DNA from 3 places in the Nonomuraea sp. NPDC051941 genome. Region 1 is predicted to be linked to each of the others. Evidence: riboswitches for the same ligand, from Rfam matches in the RefSeq annotation. Region 1 holds a riboswitch; each other region holds the start of a gene.
The links. Region 1 has a riboswitch for cobalamin ahead of ACIHFD_RS58225 (ribonucleoside-diphosphate reductase subunit alpha). Riboswitches for the same ligand answer to the same signal wherever they lie in the genome.
Positions count from the first base shown of each region.

Region 1 (5,500 bases):
ACGTGCACGGCCTCCTCGAACAGCTGCCTGCTGAGATAAAGGCGCGCCTCAGGGGCGTTGACGTGCTGGTAGAGGTTGAGCACGAGGTTGTTGGCCACGATGGAGTCGCCGGTGGCGAAGAACGCGACCAGCCGGTTGATCAGGTGCCGCTCCTGCGGCGTCATCCTGGCCAGGTCGGCGAGGTCGGTGTGAAGGTCCACCTCCTCGACGGTCCACGTGTTGCGGATGGCCGCGCGGTAGCGCTCGTAGAAGTCCGGGTAGCGCATGGGCCGCAGCGTGAGGTCCATGCCTGGGTCGAGCAGCACAACAGTCTCCTTACTGGCAGGCTTCGCAGGTCTCGGGGTTCTCCAGGGAGCAGGCGATCGCCTCTGCGGCGGCCTCTGCGGGGGCCGCCTGGACGGTGGTCTGGGCGATGCGGGTGGCGGGCCGGGAGCGCAGGTAGTACGTGGTCTTCAGGCCCCGCTTCCAGGCGTAGGCGTACATCGACGAGAGCTTGCCGATGGTCGGGCTGGCCATGAAGAGGTTCAGGGACTGGGACTGGTCGATGTACGGCTGGCGCGCGGCGGCCAGGTCGATCAGCGCCTTCTGCGGCAGCTCCCAGGCGGTGCGGTAGAGCACCTTGAGGTCGTCGGGGATGCCGGGGACCGTCTGGACCGAGCCGTCGGCCCGCTTGATGTCGTCCCGCAGCTGCTGCGTCCACAGCCCGCGCGCCTGCAGATCGGCCACCAGATACCGGTTGACCTGCAGGAACTCGCCCGACAGCGTCTCGCGCTTGAACACGTTGGACACCTGCGGCTCGATGCACTCGTAGCAGCCGGCGATGGAGGCGATCGTGGCGGTGGGCGCGATGGCGATCATGAGCGAGTTGCGCAGGCCGGTGCGGGCGACCTTCTCCCGCACGGCGTCCCAGCGCCGCGTGCTCGTGACGTAGTGGTCAGGGTGGAGCACTCCCCCGGCCGCCCGCGTCTCCGCGTACGACGGGTGGCGGCCGCGCTCGGCCGCCAGGTCGGCCGAGGTGTCGTACGCGGCCAGCGCGATCTCCTCGGCGATCCTGGTGGACAGCTCCAGCGCCTCGGGCGAGTCGAACGGCAGCCGCAGCGTGAAGAACACGTCGGCCAGGCCCATGACGCCGAGCCCGATGGGCCGCCAGCGCTTGTTCGCCGCCTCGGCCTCGGGCGTCGGGTAGAAGCCCAGGTCGATGGTCCGGTCCAGGAAGCGCACGGCCGTTCGCACGGTGCCGCGCAGCCGGTCCCAGTCCAGGTCACCGGCCAGGTCACCGGTCAGGAGGTGGGCGGCCAGGTTGATCGAGCCGAGGTTGCAGACCGCGGTCTCGGCGTCGCTGGTGACCTCCAGGATCTCGGTGCACAGGTTCGACAGGTGGATGACGTTCCCGGGGCGGCCGGTCTGGTTGGAGGTGCGGTTGGCGGCGTCCTTGAAGGTCATCCAGCCGTTCCCGGTCTGGGCGAGCGTGCGCATCATCCGGCCGTACAGGGTCCTGGCCGGGATCTGCCGGACATGTCGCCCGGCGGCCTCGTACGCGCGGTACGCCCGCGTGAACGCGTCACCGTACAGGTCGGTGAGGTCGGGCACCTCCTTCGGGTCGAACAGCGACCAGACCTCGTCCGCCTCCACCCGGCGCATGAACTCGTCGGGCACCCAGTTCGCCAGGTTCAGGTTGTGGGTGCGGCGGGCGTCCTCGCCGGTGTTGTCGCGCAGCTCCAGGAACTCCTCGATGTCGGCGTGCCAGGTCTCCAGGTAGACGCAGGCCGCGCCCTTGCGCCGCCCGCCCTGGTTGACGGCCGCGACGGACGAGTCGAGCGTGCGCAGCCACGGGACGATGCCGTTGGAGTGGCCGTTGGTGCCCCGGATCAGGGAGCCGCGCGAGCGCACCCGGGTCCAGGCGATGCCGATGCCTCCGGCGTACTTCGACAGCCGCGCCACCTGCCCGTACCGGTCGTAGATCGCCTCCAGCTCGTCGCGCGGCGAGTCGAGCAGGAAGCACGACGACAGCTGCGGGCGGCGCGCGCCCGAGTTGAACAGCGTGGGCGAGCTGGGCAGGTACGACAGCGTGGACATGAGCGCGTAGAGCTCGGCGGCCTCCGCCACCGACTCCGACAGCCCGCAGGCCACGCGGAGGAAGAAGTGCTGCGGGCGCTCCAGCACCGCCCGCGTCTCGGGGTGGCGCAGCAGGTAACGGTCATAGACGGTGCGCAACCCGAAATACTCGAACCGGTCGTCCGCCTCCACGGAGACCAGCGCGTCCAGCTCGGCGGCGTGCGCGGCGACGAACTCCGCCAGCCCGTCCTGGATCAGCCCGGCCGCGTGGGTGGCGGCGATGGACTCGGAGAACGTCCGCACCCCGTGCGCGGCGGCCTCGTCGGCGATCTCCTCGGCCAGGAGCCGGGCGGCGACCCGGGAGTTGGCCGGGTCGGTGATGACCCGGGCGGCGGCCTCCTCGATGGCCAGGCGGCGATCGACCTCGATGATCTGCGTCACGTGCTCTCTCCTCGCGAGCTCGTCCCCCGTGAGGGCGCGCGAGAGCACGGCGGCACGGATCATCCCCCGGCCGTTTCGCTCCCCGGCCCTCCCGCGAGGCCATGGTCACTTCGTGCCGGGCGGGCGGCCCGGGCACGCCGCTGGCAGGTCTTCGGGCTCGCGGGCGCGCGCATCGCTCCTACTGGCCGTCGCTTCCCAGATCACTCCAGTGCACCTGACGGCGGTCGTTCCCGCTCACCGCTGCGGGGCAGCCCCGGAATCACACCGGGTTCCCTTTTGCTCCGCCTCCGGAGAGGCGAACCAGCGACGAGCAGGATCCTACATCTAGTGGCCGTTCCCGCAACTACCCCAGCATGTTGTGGCCTTGGTGGTGCCGAGCAGACCGAGATCCCGCAGGACGGCGCGGGTGCGCTCGACCTCGGAGCCCAGCCACTGCTTGAAGTCGGCGCCGCTGAGCGGGATCGAGATCCAGCCCGCGGACCGGCAGGCCGCCTCCCAGTCGGCCGTGCCGGTCACGTCCTCGCACATGCGGATGGCCGATTCGCGGCTCTCGTCCGTCATGCGCTCGGGCCCGAAGGCCGCCGCCCAGTCCACGAAGTCGACCCGTACGCCGGACTCCAGCAGCGTCGGCGCGTCGAGGCCGGGCACCTGCCTGGCCGAGGACACCGCGAGCGCCTTGACCTGGCCGGCCTTGATGCTCGCGCGCCAGTCGGCCAGCGGGCCCGCGGCCGCCGCGGCCTTGCCGGACAGCAGCGCGGTGACGGCCTCCTGGCTGCTGGGGTAGCCGGTGTAGTCGAGCTGGCGGGTGTCGGCGCCGAGCCCTCTGGCGATCAGGCCGAACAGCAGGTGGTCGGGCTCCCCCTGGGGCCCGCCCGCCAGCTGCGTCTGGCCCGGAGTGGCGAGCAGGTGGGCGCCGAACGCCTCGAAGTCCCCGAACGGCGACTGGACGGGCACGACCACGACCTCGACCTCGCCGGTGAGCCTGGACAGGGGGGTCGCGGTGTCGAGGAGGGTCTGGCCGTTGTTCAGCTCGGCGGCGGCCAGCGCGGGCAGCCCGCTCACCATGATCCTGATGCCCGCGCCGGCCTCGTATCCGGCCGCCCGGGCCGCGCCGGCGAACGCCTGCCCGACGCGCTCCCAGCGGCGCCCCTGAGGGCTGATCGAGTATCGGGCGCGCAAGCCCGCCGCGCTCCCGGCGAAGCGCTCCGTCCCGCAGCCGGCCGCGCACGCGGCCAGGCCCAGCCCCCATGCGAAGAACCGCCGACGGCGCATGTGCCTCTCCCCCGAGCATCGCGAGTCATCGCTCACTCTAAGTTATCGACACAATACGCAGAGATACACATATCTCTCATAGTGGCTTTTTGCCGACCCCGGCCATCAGGGACGACGGCAGCGACCAGTCCCCCACCAGCTTGGGCCGGTCGGGACGCCAGTCGACGGCCTGCACGAGGCCCGGCGGCTCCAGCGGGAAGTCGCCGAAGAAGGCGCGGATCTCGGCGGGCGTGCGGTCGGTGCCGCCGCTCGGATCGTCCGAGGAGGCGCCCCGGTAGCGCTGCCCGTCCTCCAGGCGGCCCATCGAGGTGGCGTGGGTGATCACCAGGTAGCTGCCCGGCGCCAGCCGCTCGCGCAGGGCCGCCAGGGCCTGCTGCGGCCGCGCCGAATCCGGCAGGAAGTGCAGGATCGACACGAGCAGCACCCCGACCGGCCGGCGCAGGTCCAGGAACCCGCCCGCCCCCGCCAGCACCGCGTCGGGATCCAGGAGGTCCGCCTCGACGAGCGCGGCCCTGCCCGAGTGTCCGAGCAGGGCCGTGGCGTGTGCTGCGACGACCGGATCGCGATCGACGTAGACGACCCGGGCCTCGGGTGCCACCTCGTGCGCGCTGCCCTGGGTCGGCAGCCCGCTGCCGAGGTCGAGGAACTGCCGCACCCCGGCGGCGGCCACGTAGCGCACGGCACGCTGCAGGAAGGCCCGGTTTGCGCGGGCCAGCGGGACCGCCTCCGGGATCAGCTCGGCGAGCTGCTCGATGGCCTGGCGGTCGACCGCGAAGTTGTCCTTCCCGCCGAGCATGTAATCGTACATGCGTGCGAGATTGGGCCTCTCAGCGTCGAACTGCCGCACGTATCGAATTTATGTCGTCCGCAGCAAGATAACGAGGTTTGAGGCCAAATTAGCCTGTTTATTCAACCGTGACGCTCTTGGCGAGATTGCGAGGCTTGTCCACATCCCGGCCGAGCGCCACCGCGGCATAGTACGCGAGCAGCTGAAGCGGGATCGTGAGCAGGATCGGGTCCAGCTCGATCTCGTTCTTGGGGATCACGATCACGTCGTCGGCCAGCTTGACGTCGGGCTCGCGGTGACCGACCATGAGCACCTGCCCGCCGCGCGCGCGGATCTCGCCCAGCGTGGTGAGGTTCTTGTCGAGCAGCTCGTCGTCGGGGACGATGGCGACCGTCGGCATGTCGGGGCCGATCAGCGCGAGCGGCCCGTGCTTGAGCTCGCTGGCCGGGTACGCCTCGGCGTGCACGTACGAGATCTCCTTGAGCTTCTGCGCGCCTTCCCTGGCCACCGGGTAGCCGCGCACGCGGCCCACGAACATCATGCTCGGGTGCTTGGCGTACTTCTGCGCCAGCTCGGCGATCTTGTCGCTCTGGGTGAGGATCTCCTCGATCTGCCCCGGCAGCCTGCGCAGGCCGTCGACGATGCGCCGCCCGTCGGCGGGCGACAGGTCGCGCACCCGGCCCAGGTGCAGCGCGAGCAGCGCGAACGCCAGCGACGTCGAGGTGAACGCCTTGGTCGAGGCCACCGAGACCTCGGGACCCGCGTGCAGGTAGATGCCGCCGTCCACCTCGCGGGCGATGGCGCTGCCGACCGCGTTGACGATGCCGATGACGCGGCCGCCCTTGCGCTTGAGCTCCTGCACGGCGGCGAGCGTGTCGTACGTCTCGCCCGACTGGCTGATGGCGACGTAGAGCGTGTCGGGGTCGACGACCGGGTTGCGGTAGC
Region 1 is NZ_JBIUCF010000061.1:10,844-16,343, reverse strand. Features, by position in the region: gene ACIHFD_RS58230 (ribonucleotide-diphosphate reductase subunit beta) at 1-305, opposite strand, end outside; gene ACIHFD_RS58225 (ribonucleoside-diphosphate reductase subunit alpha) at 316-2,496, opposite strand; cobalamin riboswitch at 2,621-2,816, opposite strand; gene ACIHFD_RS58220 (tripartite tricarboxylate transporter substrate-binding protein) at 2,821-3,768, opposite strand; gene ACIHFD_RS58215 (SAM-dependent methyltransferase) at 3,845-4,615, opposite strand; gene glmS (glutamine--fructose-6-phosphate transaminase (isomerizing)) at 4,674-5,500, opposite strand, start outside.

Region 2 (5,500 bases), on a different contig from region 1:
GCTGGTGCCCCAGACCGACAGCCCCACCGAACGCGGCCACTCGCCGGTGTCCGACCGGTAGCGCTCCAGCAGCGACTCGGCCATGGCCTGGCCGGTCTCCCAGGCGAGCCGGCTCGGGACCGCGCGGGGATCGACGGAGTAGAAGTTGCGGCCGGTCGGCAGCACGTTGACCAGGCCGCGCAGCGGGGAGCCGCTCGGCCCGGCGGGAACGTAGCCGCCGTCCAGAGCGTGCAGGACGTGGTCGAGCTCGTCGGTGGTGCGGGCCAGGCGCGGCACCACCTCGGTGGCGGCGAACTCGAGGACCCGCGTCACCAGGTCGCGCCGCTCGCCGGGCAGCTCGCGCGTGACCTCCGCCGCAGCCTCCGTCGCCCAGCCGCGTTCCTCCATGGCCTCCACCAGCGCCCGGGCGGCCGCCTCGGCCCGGTCCACGCTGCCGAGCCCCGCCGTGCCGTCCTCGGCCAGGCCCAGCGCCTCGCGCAGGCCGGGCAGCGTCTCGCGGCCCGACCACATCTGCCGGGCGCGCAGCATCGCCAGGACCAGGTCCACGCGCACCTGCCCGGCCGGCGCCTGCCCGAGCACGTGCAGGCCGTCGCGGATCTGCGCGTCCTTGACCTCGCACAGCCAGCCGTCCACGTGCAGGATGAAGTCGTCGAACTCGCTGTCGTGCGGCCGGTCCGCCAGCCCCAGGTCGTGGTCGAGCCGGGCGGCCTGGATGAGCGTCCAGATCTGCGCCCGGATGGCGGGCAGCTTGGCCGGGTCCATGGCCGCGATCGTGGCGTGTTCGTCCAGGAGCTGCTCCAGCCGGGCGATGTCGCCGTACGTCTCCGCCCGCGCCATCGGCGGCACCAGGTGGTCCACCAGCACGGCGTGCGCCCGCCGCTTGGCCTGCGTGCCCTCTCCGGGGTCGTTCACCAGGAACGGGTAGACCAGCGGCAGGTCGCCGATGGCCGCGTCGGTGCCGCACGCGGCGGACATGCCGGCCGACTTGCCGGGCAGCCACTCCAGGTTGCCGTGCTTGCCCACGTGCACCATCGCGTGCGCGCCGAACTCGGCTGACAGCCAGCGGTAGGCGGCCAGGTAGTGGTGGCTGGGCGGCAGGTCGGGGTCGTGGTAGATGGCGATCGGGTTCTCGCCGAAGCCGCGCGGCGGCTGCACCATCACCACCAGGTTCCCCGCCCGCAGCGCCGCGAGGACGATGTCTTTTCCGTGGTCACCCTCGTGCACGAACAGCTCGCCCGGCGGCGGCCCCCAGCGCCGCTCCATCTCCGTCCGCAGCTCCTCGGGCAGGGTGCGGTACCAGCGCTCGTAGGACGCGGCGGAGATGCGTACCGGATTGCCCGCCAGGTGCTCCTCGGTCAGCCAGTCCTGGTCCTGGCCGCCGGCGGCGATCAGCGCGTGGATGAGCGCGTCGCCGTCCTGCTCGGTCACGCCCGGGAAGCCCTCGCCGAGGTCGTAGCCGGCCTCGGCGAGCCTGGCCAGCAGCCTGACCGTGCTGGCCGGGGTGTCCAGGCCGACCGCGTTGCCCACCCGGGAGTGCTTGGTCGGGTACGCCGACAACATCACGACCAGGCGGCGCTCGGCGGGCGGGGTGTGCCGGAGCAGCCCGTGCCGTACCGCGATGCCCGCCACCCGGGCGGCCCGCTCGGGGTCGGCGACGTAGACGGTCAGCCCTTCGGGGTCGATCTCCTTGAACGAGAACGGCACCGTGATGATCCGCCCGTCGAACTCCGGGATAGCCACCTGCGAGGCGGCGTCCAGCGGCGACAGCCCGTCGTCGTTCTCCTCCCACGCCTGCCTGCCGGTGGTCAGGCAGAGCCCCTGCAGGATCGGCACGTCGAGGGCGGCCAGCGCGCCCACGTCCCACGCCTCGTCGTCGCCGCCCGCGCCCGCTGTCGCGGGGCGCGACCCGCCCGCCGCCAGCACGGTCACCACCAGCGCGTCGGCGGCGCGCAGCGTGTCGTGCAGCTCGGGTTCGGCGGTGCGCAGCGAGGAGCAGAACACCGGCAGCGCCTGCCCGCCCGCCTCCTCGACGGCCGCGCAGAGCGTCTCCACGAACGCGGTGTTGCCCGCCAGGTGATGCGCCCGGTAGTAGAGCACCCCGATCACCGGCCCCTGCCCTGGCCGCGCGTCGCGTTCCAGCAGCCCCCAGGAGGGTGTGGCCTCCGGCGGCGCGAACCCGTGCCCGGTCAGCAGCACCGTGTCCGACAGGAACGCGTGCAGCTCGGCCAGGTTCGGCGGCCCGCCGTGGGCCAGGTACGCGTGGGCCTCGGCGCAGACGCCGCCGCTGACCGTGGACAGCTCCATCAGCTCGGCGTCCGGCGCCTGCTCGCCGCCCAGCACCACCACCGGCAGAGGGCCGGCCAGCAGTGCGTCCAGGCCCTCCTCCCAGGCGCGCCGCCCGCCGAGCAGGCGTACCACGACTACGTCGACGCCTTCCAGCAGGGCGGGCAGTTCCTCGGCCGCCAGCCGGGCCGGGTTGCCCAACCGGTAGGCGGCACCGCTCGCGCGAGCGCTGAGCAGGTCGGTGTCGGAGGTCGAGAGCAGCAGGACGGTACGGCTGTCGCCAGGCACGGCGCAATCCTCCCTCGGGGTCCTCGCCCCGGTCGCGGGTGTCGCGGCGGCCGGAGTCTCCTGGCTCCCGGATCAGCGCTCACCCCGGCCTTCCCACCCGTCGCCGGGCAGTGGCCTGCGGTGGGGTTCGCTCCCCGGTCACAGTGGCGGGACCGCGCCGGATTCGCACCGGCTTCCTCCCTAGCCATCGCCTACAGGGAGCCTACGACAAGAGCGGCCCCCGCCAGAAGTGGCGTTACCATCCTGATCGTGTCCATAGCCGACTTTTCCGGACGTATGCGCCCCGACGCCTGTCCGGGGGCGCTACAGGTGCACGAGGCGGCCGACGGCCCGCTGGCCCGCGTCCGCCTGCCCGGCGGCGCGATCTCACCCGCCCGGCTGCGCGAGCTGGCCGCCTGCGCGGCCGACCTCGGCTCGGACGTGATCGAGCTGACCTCCCGGGCGAACGTCCAGGTGCGCGGCCTGCGCTCACCCGCCGCCTTCGCCGAGCGGATCGCCGCCGCCGGACTGCTGCCGTCGCAGGCGCACGAGCGCGTACGCAACATCGTGGCCTCGCCGCTCGGCGGTCGCACCGGCCCCGGCCTGCTGGACCCGCAGCCCCTGGTGGCGGCGCTGGACCGGGCGCTGTGCTCGCGGCCCCGGCTGGCCGGGCTGCCGGGGCGGTTCCTGTTCGCGGTGGACGAGGGCAGCGGTGACATGCTCGCGCTGGAGGCCGACGTCACGTTCTTCGACGGGCGGCTGCTGCTGGCGGGCGTGGACGCCGGGCTCGCCGTGGGGGCGGACGTGGCCGCCGAACTCATGATCGCCGTCGCCGAGGCGTTCCTCGACGAACGGCCGGAAGGGGATCGGGGCGCGTGGCGGATCGCGGAGCTGGACAACGGCCCCGCCCGCATCGCCACCCGCCTCCGCACCACCACCGCTCCGGTCGTCCGGGATGTGCCGGCGGTGTCGGCGCCGCGTGCCGGGCGGGTCGAGCAGCGGGACGGGCGGGTGGCGCTGGAGGTCGTGGTGCCGCTCGGACGGCTGTCCGCCGCTCAGGCAAGCGCCATCGCCGCAGCGGCCGAGGCGAACGGCCCGGCCGGCACCACCGGCGCGCCTGGTCCGGGAGACGCCACCGGTGCGTCCGACCCGGGAGACGCCACCGGCGTGCCGGTCCGGCTGACGCCGTGGCGGACCGTCGTACTCCTCGACCTCCCGCCCGCCGCCGCCGGCCGGGCGGCGCGAATGCTGGAGGCGGCCGGGCTGGTGACGGACCCGGCGTCGCCGTGGGCCGGGGTGAGCGCCTGCACCGGCCGTCCGGGCTGCGCCAAGTCCCTGGCCGACGTCCAGGAGGACGCGCGGCGCTGGGTGGCGACCCTGGACGGCCCTCCGGCGATGCCCGTGCATTGGGCCGGTTGCGAGCGGCGCTGCGGGCTGCCGCGCGGCCGGGTCGTCCAGATGGTCGCCACCGGCGACGGATACCAGGAAAGGCATCAGTGAGCGACTACCTCCGAGACGGGGCCGAGATCTACCGGCGCTCGTTCGCGACCATCCGTGCCGAGACCGACCTCACCGGGATGCCGCCCGAGGTCGCGCAGGTGGCGGTGCGGATGATCCACGCCTGCGGCATGACCGACCTCGTGACCGACCTGGACTGGTCACCTGCCGTGGTCGTCCGGGCGCGCGCGGCGCTGCGAAGGGGCGCGCCCGTGCTGTGCGACGCGCAGATGGTCGCGTCCGGCGTGACCAGGCGCCGGCTGCCCGCGGACAACGCCGTGGTGTGCACGCTGGGCGACCCCGGCGTCCCGGAGCTGGCCGAACGGCTCGGCACCACGCGCAGCGCCGCCGCGCTGGAGCTGTGGCGCGACCGCCTCGACGGCGCGGTGGTGGCCATCGGCAACGCGCCGACCGCGCTGTTCCGGCTGCTCGAACTGGTCGCCGAGGGCGCGGGCAGGCCCGCCGCCGTGCTCGGCATCCCGGTGGGGTTCATCGGCGCGGCCGAGTCCAAGCGGGCGCTGGCGGACAGCGACCTGGAATATCTGGTGGTGCACGGCCGCCGCGGCGGCAGTGCGATGACGGCGGCGGCGGTCAACGCCATCGCGAACGAGACGGAGTGATGGCGATGACGGGACGGCTGTACGGGGTCGGGCTCGGTCCTGGGGATCCCGAGCTGGTCACGGTCAAGACGGCCCGGCTGATCGGCGAGGCCGACGTGATCGCCTACCACGCCGCCAGGCACGGCCGCAGCATCGCCCGCTCGATCGCGCTGCCGTACATGAAGGAAGGCCAGATCGAGGAGCTGCTGCTCTACCCGCTGACCACGGAGACCACCGACCACCCCGGCGGCTACCAGGGCGCGCTCGACGACTTCTACGCCGACTGCGCCGAGCGGCTGGCCGCCCACCTGGACGCGGGCCGGACCGTGGTCGTGCTGTCCGAGGGCGACCCGCTGTTCTACGGCTCGTACATGCACATGCACAAGCGGCTCGCCCACCGCTATCCGACCGAGGTGGTGCCCGGCGTCACCTCCGTCAGCGCCGCCTCGGCCGTGCTGGGCCGGCCGCTGGTGGAGCGGGACGAGGTGCTGACCGTGCTGCCCGGCACGCTGCCCGCCGAGGTGCTGGCGGACAGGCTCCGCGGCACCGACTCGGCGGCGGTGCTCAAGCTGGGCCGGACGTTCGAGAAGGTCCGCGACGCGCTGGCCGAGGCCGGGCGGCTGGACGACGCCTGGTACGTCGAGCGCGCCACCATGGGAGCCGAACGGGTCGCGCCGCTCAAGGACGTGGACGCCGACGGGGTGCCGTACTTCTCGCTGGCCCTGCTCGCCAGCCCCGCCGAGCGGACCTTCGTCCCCGAACCGCCCCCGACCGAGACCCGGGGTGAGGTGGTCGTGGTGGGCCTCGGGCCCGCCGGGCGGCCGTGGCTCACGCCCGAGGCCCAGGAAGCTCTG
Region 2 is NZ_JBIUCF010000004.1:175,350-180,849, reverse strand. Features, by position in the region: gene cobN (cobaltochelatase subunit CobN) at 1-2,571, opposite strand, end outside; cobalamin riboswitch at 2,625-2,750, opposite strand; gene ACIHFD_RS09975 (precorrin-3B synthase) at 2,821-4,050, shown strand; gene ACIHFD_RS09970 (precorrin-8X methylmutase) at 4,047-4,667, shown strand; gene cobJ (precorrin-3B C(17)-methyltransferase) at 4,673-5,500, shown strand, end outside.
Region 2: it holds a riboswitch for cobalamin, as region 1 does, so the genes downstream of both, cobN (cobaltochelatase subunit CobN) here and ACIHFD_RS58225 (ribonucleoside-diphosphate reductase subunit alpha) in region 1, are expected to answer to the same signal.

Region 3 (5,500 bases), on a different contig from region 1:
TCCAGGTCGAAGGTCGTCAGCATGATCACCCGAGTGGCCGTGTCCGTGAGGATGCGGCGCGCCGCCTCCAGGCCGCTCACGCCCGGCATCTGAACGTCGAGCAGCGCCACCGCGGGCTTGAGCGCGCCGACGAGCCGCGCGGCCGTCTCCCCGTCGCCCGCCTCCCCGGCGACCCGGAATCCCTCGGTCCGGTCGAACAGCTTCCGGTACGCGGCCCGGAAACGGTCGTCGTCATCGGCCAGGAAGACGCTGACGGCCCCGCTCAAGGCGCGCTCCGGACCGGCAGCCTGGCGCGCACCTCGAACCCGCCCTCCGGATGGTTTCCCCAGGTCACCGTGCCGCCCACCAGCCGGGCCCGCTCACGCATCCCCCGCAGCCCCGACCCGTCCCCGCCGCGCGCCGACCCGTTTTCGCCGCGCGCCGGCCGGGCCCCGGGGCCGTGGTCGCGCACCCGCACGACGATCTCCCCGCCGTCCTGCCGAAGGTCCACCGAGCAGGCCGCGCCCGCCGCGTACCGCACCACGTTGCTCAGCGACTCCTGGACGATCCGGTACGCCACCGTCCCGGCCACGTCGTCGACCGGGCCGTTCACCTCGATCCGCGCCTCGACGCCCACGCCCGCCGCGCGGGTCGCCGCCACGAGTCCGTCCAGCCGCGCGATCCCCGCGACACCCTCCGGCGCGCCGGGCTCGGACCGCAGCCCGCGTACGAGTGCCTGCATCTCCTCCAGTGCCCTCCTCGCGTGCGACTCGACGCCGGCCAGCGTGTCGCGTAACTCCTGCTCGCTCGCGTCGGCCAGGCTCCGCGTCACCCCCGCCTCCGCGCTGATCACGCCGAGCGCATGGCCGACGACGTCGTGCACGTCACGCGCCACCGCCAGTTGCACCCGGGCCCGCTCCGCCTCCTGAGCGGCCGCGATCTGCCTGCCGACCGCCGTGCCGAGCAGCCAGGACACGCTCAACGCGGCCACGGCCAGCGTCAGCCGCTGCCCGGCGCCGCTCGCGTCCTCGCCCGGGACCGCCGCCACCGCCGCCAGCGCCGTGAGGAGGCCGGCGAGGACGAGGACGATCGTACGGGTGCGGCCGGCGCGCGCGACCGCGAGCGGATACAGGCACCACGCCGCGGCCAGCATCGGGTCCTGGCACACCCCCAGGACGCTCCCGGCGATGGTCGCGCCCGCGGCGAGCAGCGGCGACACGGTCGGCAGTCGCCGCCGCAGGACCATCACCGCGCCTGTGACGCAGGCCAGCACCAGCCCGGCCACCAGCCGTGACCGGTCCGCGGAGGCGAACGTCGGCGGCAACCAGAACATCCCGACCACGATCGCCGCGGCCGGCCCATCCAGGAACCGCCTCATCCCCCGTACCTTACGCGGAGCTCGCGTCATTGACTCGAACGGGAGTAAGAGATACATTCCGGTAGATTTCACGGTTGTCCAAGGGAAATCCGGTGAGATGCCGGTGCGGACGCGCCACTGTATCCGGGACGTAGATCCCGGGAGCCAGGTCGCTTGGACTTGCGTGACCTCGTTGGTTGGGACGCGTCATCCCTGAGGAGGCATGTATGAGTGGTCTGTCCACTCCTTCGGCAATCCCCTTCCCCCGTCTGCGGCTGTGGCTGCTCGCCGTTCCGGTGCTGCTGCTGGTCGCCTACCTGGTGCTGATGGACAACGGGGCCATCTCGCAAACCGGTGCCTACCTGCACGAACTCATGCACGACGGACGCCACCTGCTCGGCGTTCCCTGCCACTAGGCACGCGCATGGTACGCACCCTGCTGGTCAGGGGCCTGCTTCTGGGCCTGCTGGCCGGATTGATCGCGGGCGGCTTCGCCTTCGCCTTCGGGGAACCGGGGGTGGACAGCGCCATCGCGCTGGAGGAGGCCCATGCCGCCCAGGAAGCGCCCGGCCATGACCACGGCGAGGAGGCACTCGTCGGCAGGCCGGGACAGAAGGCCGGGCTCTTCCTGGCCACGGGCCTGTACGGGCTGGCCGTGGGAGGGATCTTCGCCCTCGTGTACGCGGGCCTGCGCGGACGGGTCGGCCCCCGGTCGGACGGCGGGCTGGCCCTCGCCGCCGCCGGGACGGCGTTCGTGGCGGTGATCCTTGTGCCGTTCGTGAAATATCCGGCCAACCCACCGGCTGTGGGCGACCCGGAGACGATCAACAGCCGCACCCTGCTCTACGTGGTCACGATCCTCGTCGGGCTGGCCGCGACGGCGATCGCGGTGGCCACCGCGCGCCGGGTCACCGCCGGGCCGTGGGCGCGGTGGGGCGCGGCGGTGGCGGCGTTCCTGGTGCCGGTGATCGCGGCGTGGACCCTGCTGCCGCCCGTGAACGAGGTGCCCGACGGTTTCCCCGCCACGCTGTTGTGGCAGTTCAGGCTCGCGTCGCTGGGGACGCAGCTCGTCTTCTGGGCGGCCTTCGGCGTGCTGTTCGGGTGGGCCTGCGACCGGGCGTCCCGCCGCCCGGTGACCGCCGCGTCGCCGGGCTGAGCGGGGTGCTGTTCGTACGGCACGCGAGCACGCCGGGGATGCGGGCCGCCTGCTTCCCCGCGTCCGACGCCCACGCCGACACGGCGAGCCTGGCCAGGGCCGCCGCGTTGACCCAGACGGTGGTGGCCGGGTCGGTGGGGCCGGGGACCGGGGCGGCGCCGGGGTCGGCGGCCGTGGCTGGGCCTGTGGCCGAGCCGGCGGTCGTGGCTGCGCTCGGGGTGGTGGCGTGGGCGGCTCCCAGTGTTGCCGCCTGCCAGACCGTCGCCGCGCTCGGGCTGGAGGCGCGGGCGGTCCCGGCGCTGGCGGAGGTGGATTGCGGCCGGTGGCGGGGCCTGCCGTACGAGCGGGTCGCCCGGGAGGAGCCGGACGCGCTGGCGAGCTGGCTGACCGACCCGCACGCGGCCCCGCACGGCGGTGAGAGCCTGGCCGCGCACGCCGAGCGGGTCGCCGCCTGGCTCGAGTCCGTACGCGCGGAGCCCGGCGTCGTCGCCGTCTGCGACGCGGGCGTCATCCGGGCCGCGCTCGGCCACGCGCTCGGGCTGGACCCGCTGAACGCCGCCCGTTTCGATCTCGCGCCGCTGTCCGTCACCGAGCTGACCGTCACGCGCGCCGGCTGGCGGGTCGCCCATGTCAACCGGAAGGTTCTGATTTGATCGTCACATATCCGTTCAGCGCGGTCGTCGGGCTCGACGACCTGAAGCTGGCGCTGGTGCTCAACGCGGTCTCGCCGCGGGCGGGCGGCGTGCTCGTACGCGGGGAGAAGGGCACCGCCAAGTCGACCATCGTGCGCGCGCTGGCCGCCCAGCTGCCCGCCGTGAACGTGGTGCCCGGATGCCGGTTCGCCTGCGACCCGGCCGCGCCCGACGCCGGATGCCCGGACGGGCCGCACGAACCCGGCGGCCAGGGGCTGGAGCGCCCGGCCGCGCTGGTGGAGCTGCCGGTCGGCGCCTCGGAGGACCGGCTGGTCGGCTCCCTGGACGTGGAGCGGGCGCTGACGGAAGGGGTGAAGGCGTTCGAGCCGGGCCTGCTGGCCGCCGCCCACCGCGGCGTCCTCTACGTGGACGAGGTGAACCTCCTCCACGACCACCTCGTCGACCTGCTGCTCGACGCGGCGGCCCTGGGCACGTGCTACGTGGAGCGCGAGTCGGTGTCGGTACGGCATGCCGCCAGGTTCCTGCTGGTCGGGACCATGAACCCGGAGGAGGGAGAGCTCCGGCCGCAGTTGCTGGACAGGTTCGGGCTGACCGTCGAGGTCAAGGCGTCCAGGAACCCGGAGGAGCGCGCCGAGGTGGTGCGCAGGCGGCTCGCCTTCGACGCGGACCCCGGCGCGTTCGCGGTCCGGTGGGCGGTCGAGGAAACGGCGCTGGCGAGCCGGATCGCGCAGGCCCGCGCCCGGGTGCCGGGTGTGCGGCTGCCCGACGCGCGGCTGCGGCAGATCGCGACCGTGTGCGCGGCGTTCGAGGTGGACGGCCTGCGGGCCGACCTGGTGACGGCGAGCACCGCCATCGCCCACGCCGCCTGGCAGGGCAGGGACGTGGTGACCACCGAGGACGTGCGCGCCGCGGCCCGGCTGTCGCTGCCGCACCGGCGGCGGCGCGATCCGTTCGACGCGCCAGGGCTGGACGAGGGCCTGCTGGACGAGCTGCTGGCGAGGACGTCGGGGGATGAGGAGGATCCGGACGATCCCGAAGGCGGTCCTGACGGTGGCGGGCCCGAGGGTGGCGGTCCCCAAGGTGGGCCCGAGGGTGGCGGGCCCGGGATGGATGGCGGGCACCGGCAGGACCGTGCGTTTGACGGGAAATACCCGACGGCGGTCGACGATGCCGCCCAGGCGGCCGGGAGCGGGGAAATGCCGCCGGGCGTCGAGGGCACGGCGCCCGATGGTGCGGTGCCGGAGCACAGCGGAGGGCCGGGGAAGGAAGCGGCCGGGCGGGTGGCCGGGGTGGCGGCGCCGTACCGGGTGCCGTTGCTGGAGGTGCCCGGGGTCGGCGAGGGCGCGGCGGGGCGGCGGTCGCGCTCGCGCACCCCGCACGGCCGGGCCACCGGCTCGCGCCGCCCCGCCGGACGCGTGCGCGACCTGCACGTGACGGCGACGGTCCTGGCCGCCGCCCCCCACCAGCTGCGGCGCGGGCGCCGCGGCCCCGGGCTGGTGCTGCGCGAGGACGACCTGCGCGAGGTGGTGCGCGAGGGTAGGGAGGGCAACCTCGTGCTGTTCGTGGTGGACGCGAGCGGCTCGATGGCGGCGCGCAAGCGGATGACCGCGGTCAAGACGGCGGTCCTCAGCCTGCTGCTGGACGCCTACCAGCGGCGCGACAAGGTCGGCCTGGTCACCTTCCGAGGCCGGGGCGCGGCGGTCGCGCTGCCGCCGACCTCGTCGGTGGAGGCGGGCGCGGCGCGGTTGCGTTCGCTGCCGACCGGCGGGCGCACCCCGCTGGCGACCGGGCTGGCGCGGGCCGCCGAGGTGCTGCGCGTGGAACGGCTGCGCGACCCCGCGCGGCGGCCCCTGCTGGTGCTGGTGACGGACGGGCGCGCCACGGCGGGCGGCGACGTGGACCGGGCGGCGGCGCTGCTGGAGGGCACGGCGGCGGTGGTCGTGGACTGCGAGAGCGGCCCCGTACGGCTGGGCCTGGCGGTCCGGCTGGCGGCCCGGTTGCGGGCCCGTCTGGTCTCCCTCGACTCCCTGGCCGATCTCGGGTCGGTCGTGCGCGATCACAGGAAGGCGGTCTGAGCGTGCCGCAGGGAAAGCCCGCCGTCGTGCCCGACGACGGCCTCACCACCCGGCAGCGCCGCAACCGGCCGCTGCTGATCGTGCACACCGGTCCCGGCAAGGGCAAGTCGACCGCGGCGTTCGGGATGGCGTTGCGGGCCTGGAACCAGGGGTGGCCGGTCGGGGTGTTCCAGTTCGTGAAGTCGGCCAAGTGGCGCATCGGCGAGGAGCGGGCGCTGAAGGTGCTCGGGGAGACGGGCGAGGGCGGCTCGGTGACCTGGCACAAGATGGGCGAGGGCTG
Region 3 is NZ_JBIUCF010000004.1:183,480-188,979, reverse strand. Features, by position in the region: gene ACIHFD_RS10020 (response regulator) at 1-266, opposite strand, end outside; gene ACIHFD_RS10015 (sensor histidine kinase) at 263-1,357, opposite strand; cobalamin riboswitch at 1,400-1,529, shown strand; gene ACIHFD_RS10010 (CbtB-domain containing protein) at 1,564-1,752, shown strand; gene ACIHFD_RS10005 (CbtA family protein) at 1,761-2,492, shown strand; gene ACIHFD_RS10000 (histidine phosphatase family protein) at 2,438-3,145, shown strand; gene ACIHFD_RS09995 (magnesium chelatase subunit D family protein) at 3,142-5,220, shown strand; gene cobO (cob(I)yrinic acid a,c-diamide adenosyltransferase) at 5,223-5,500, shown strand, end outside.
Region 3: it holds a riboswitch for cobalamin, as region 1 does, so the genes downstream of both, ACIHFD_RS10010 (CbtB-domain containing protein) here and ACIHFD_RS58225 (ribonucleoside-diphosphate reductase subunit alpha) in region 1, are expected to answer to the same signal.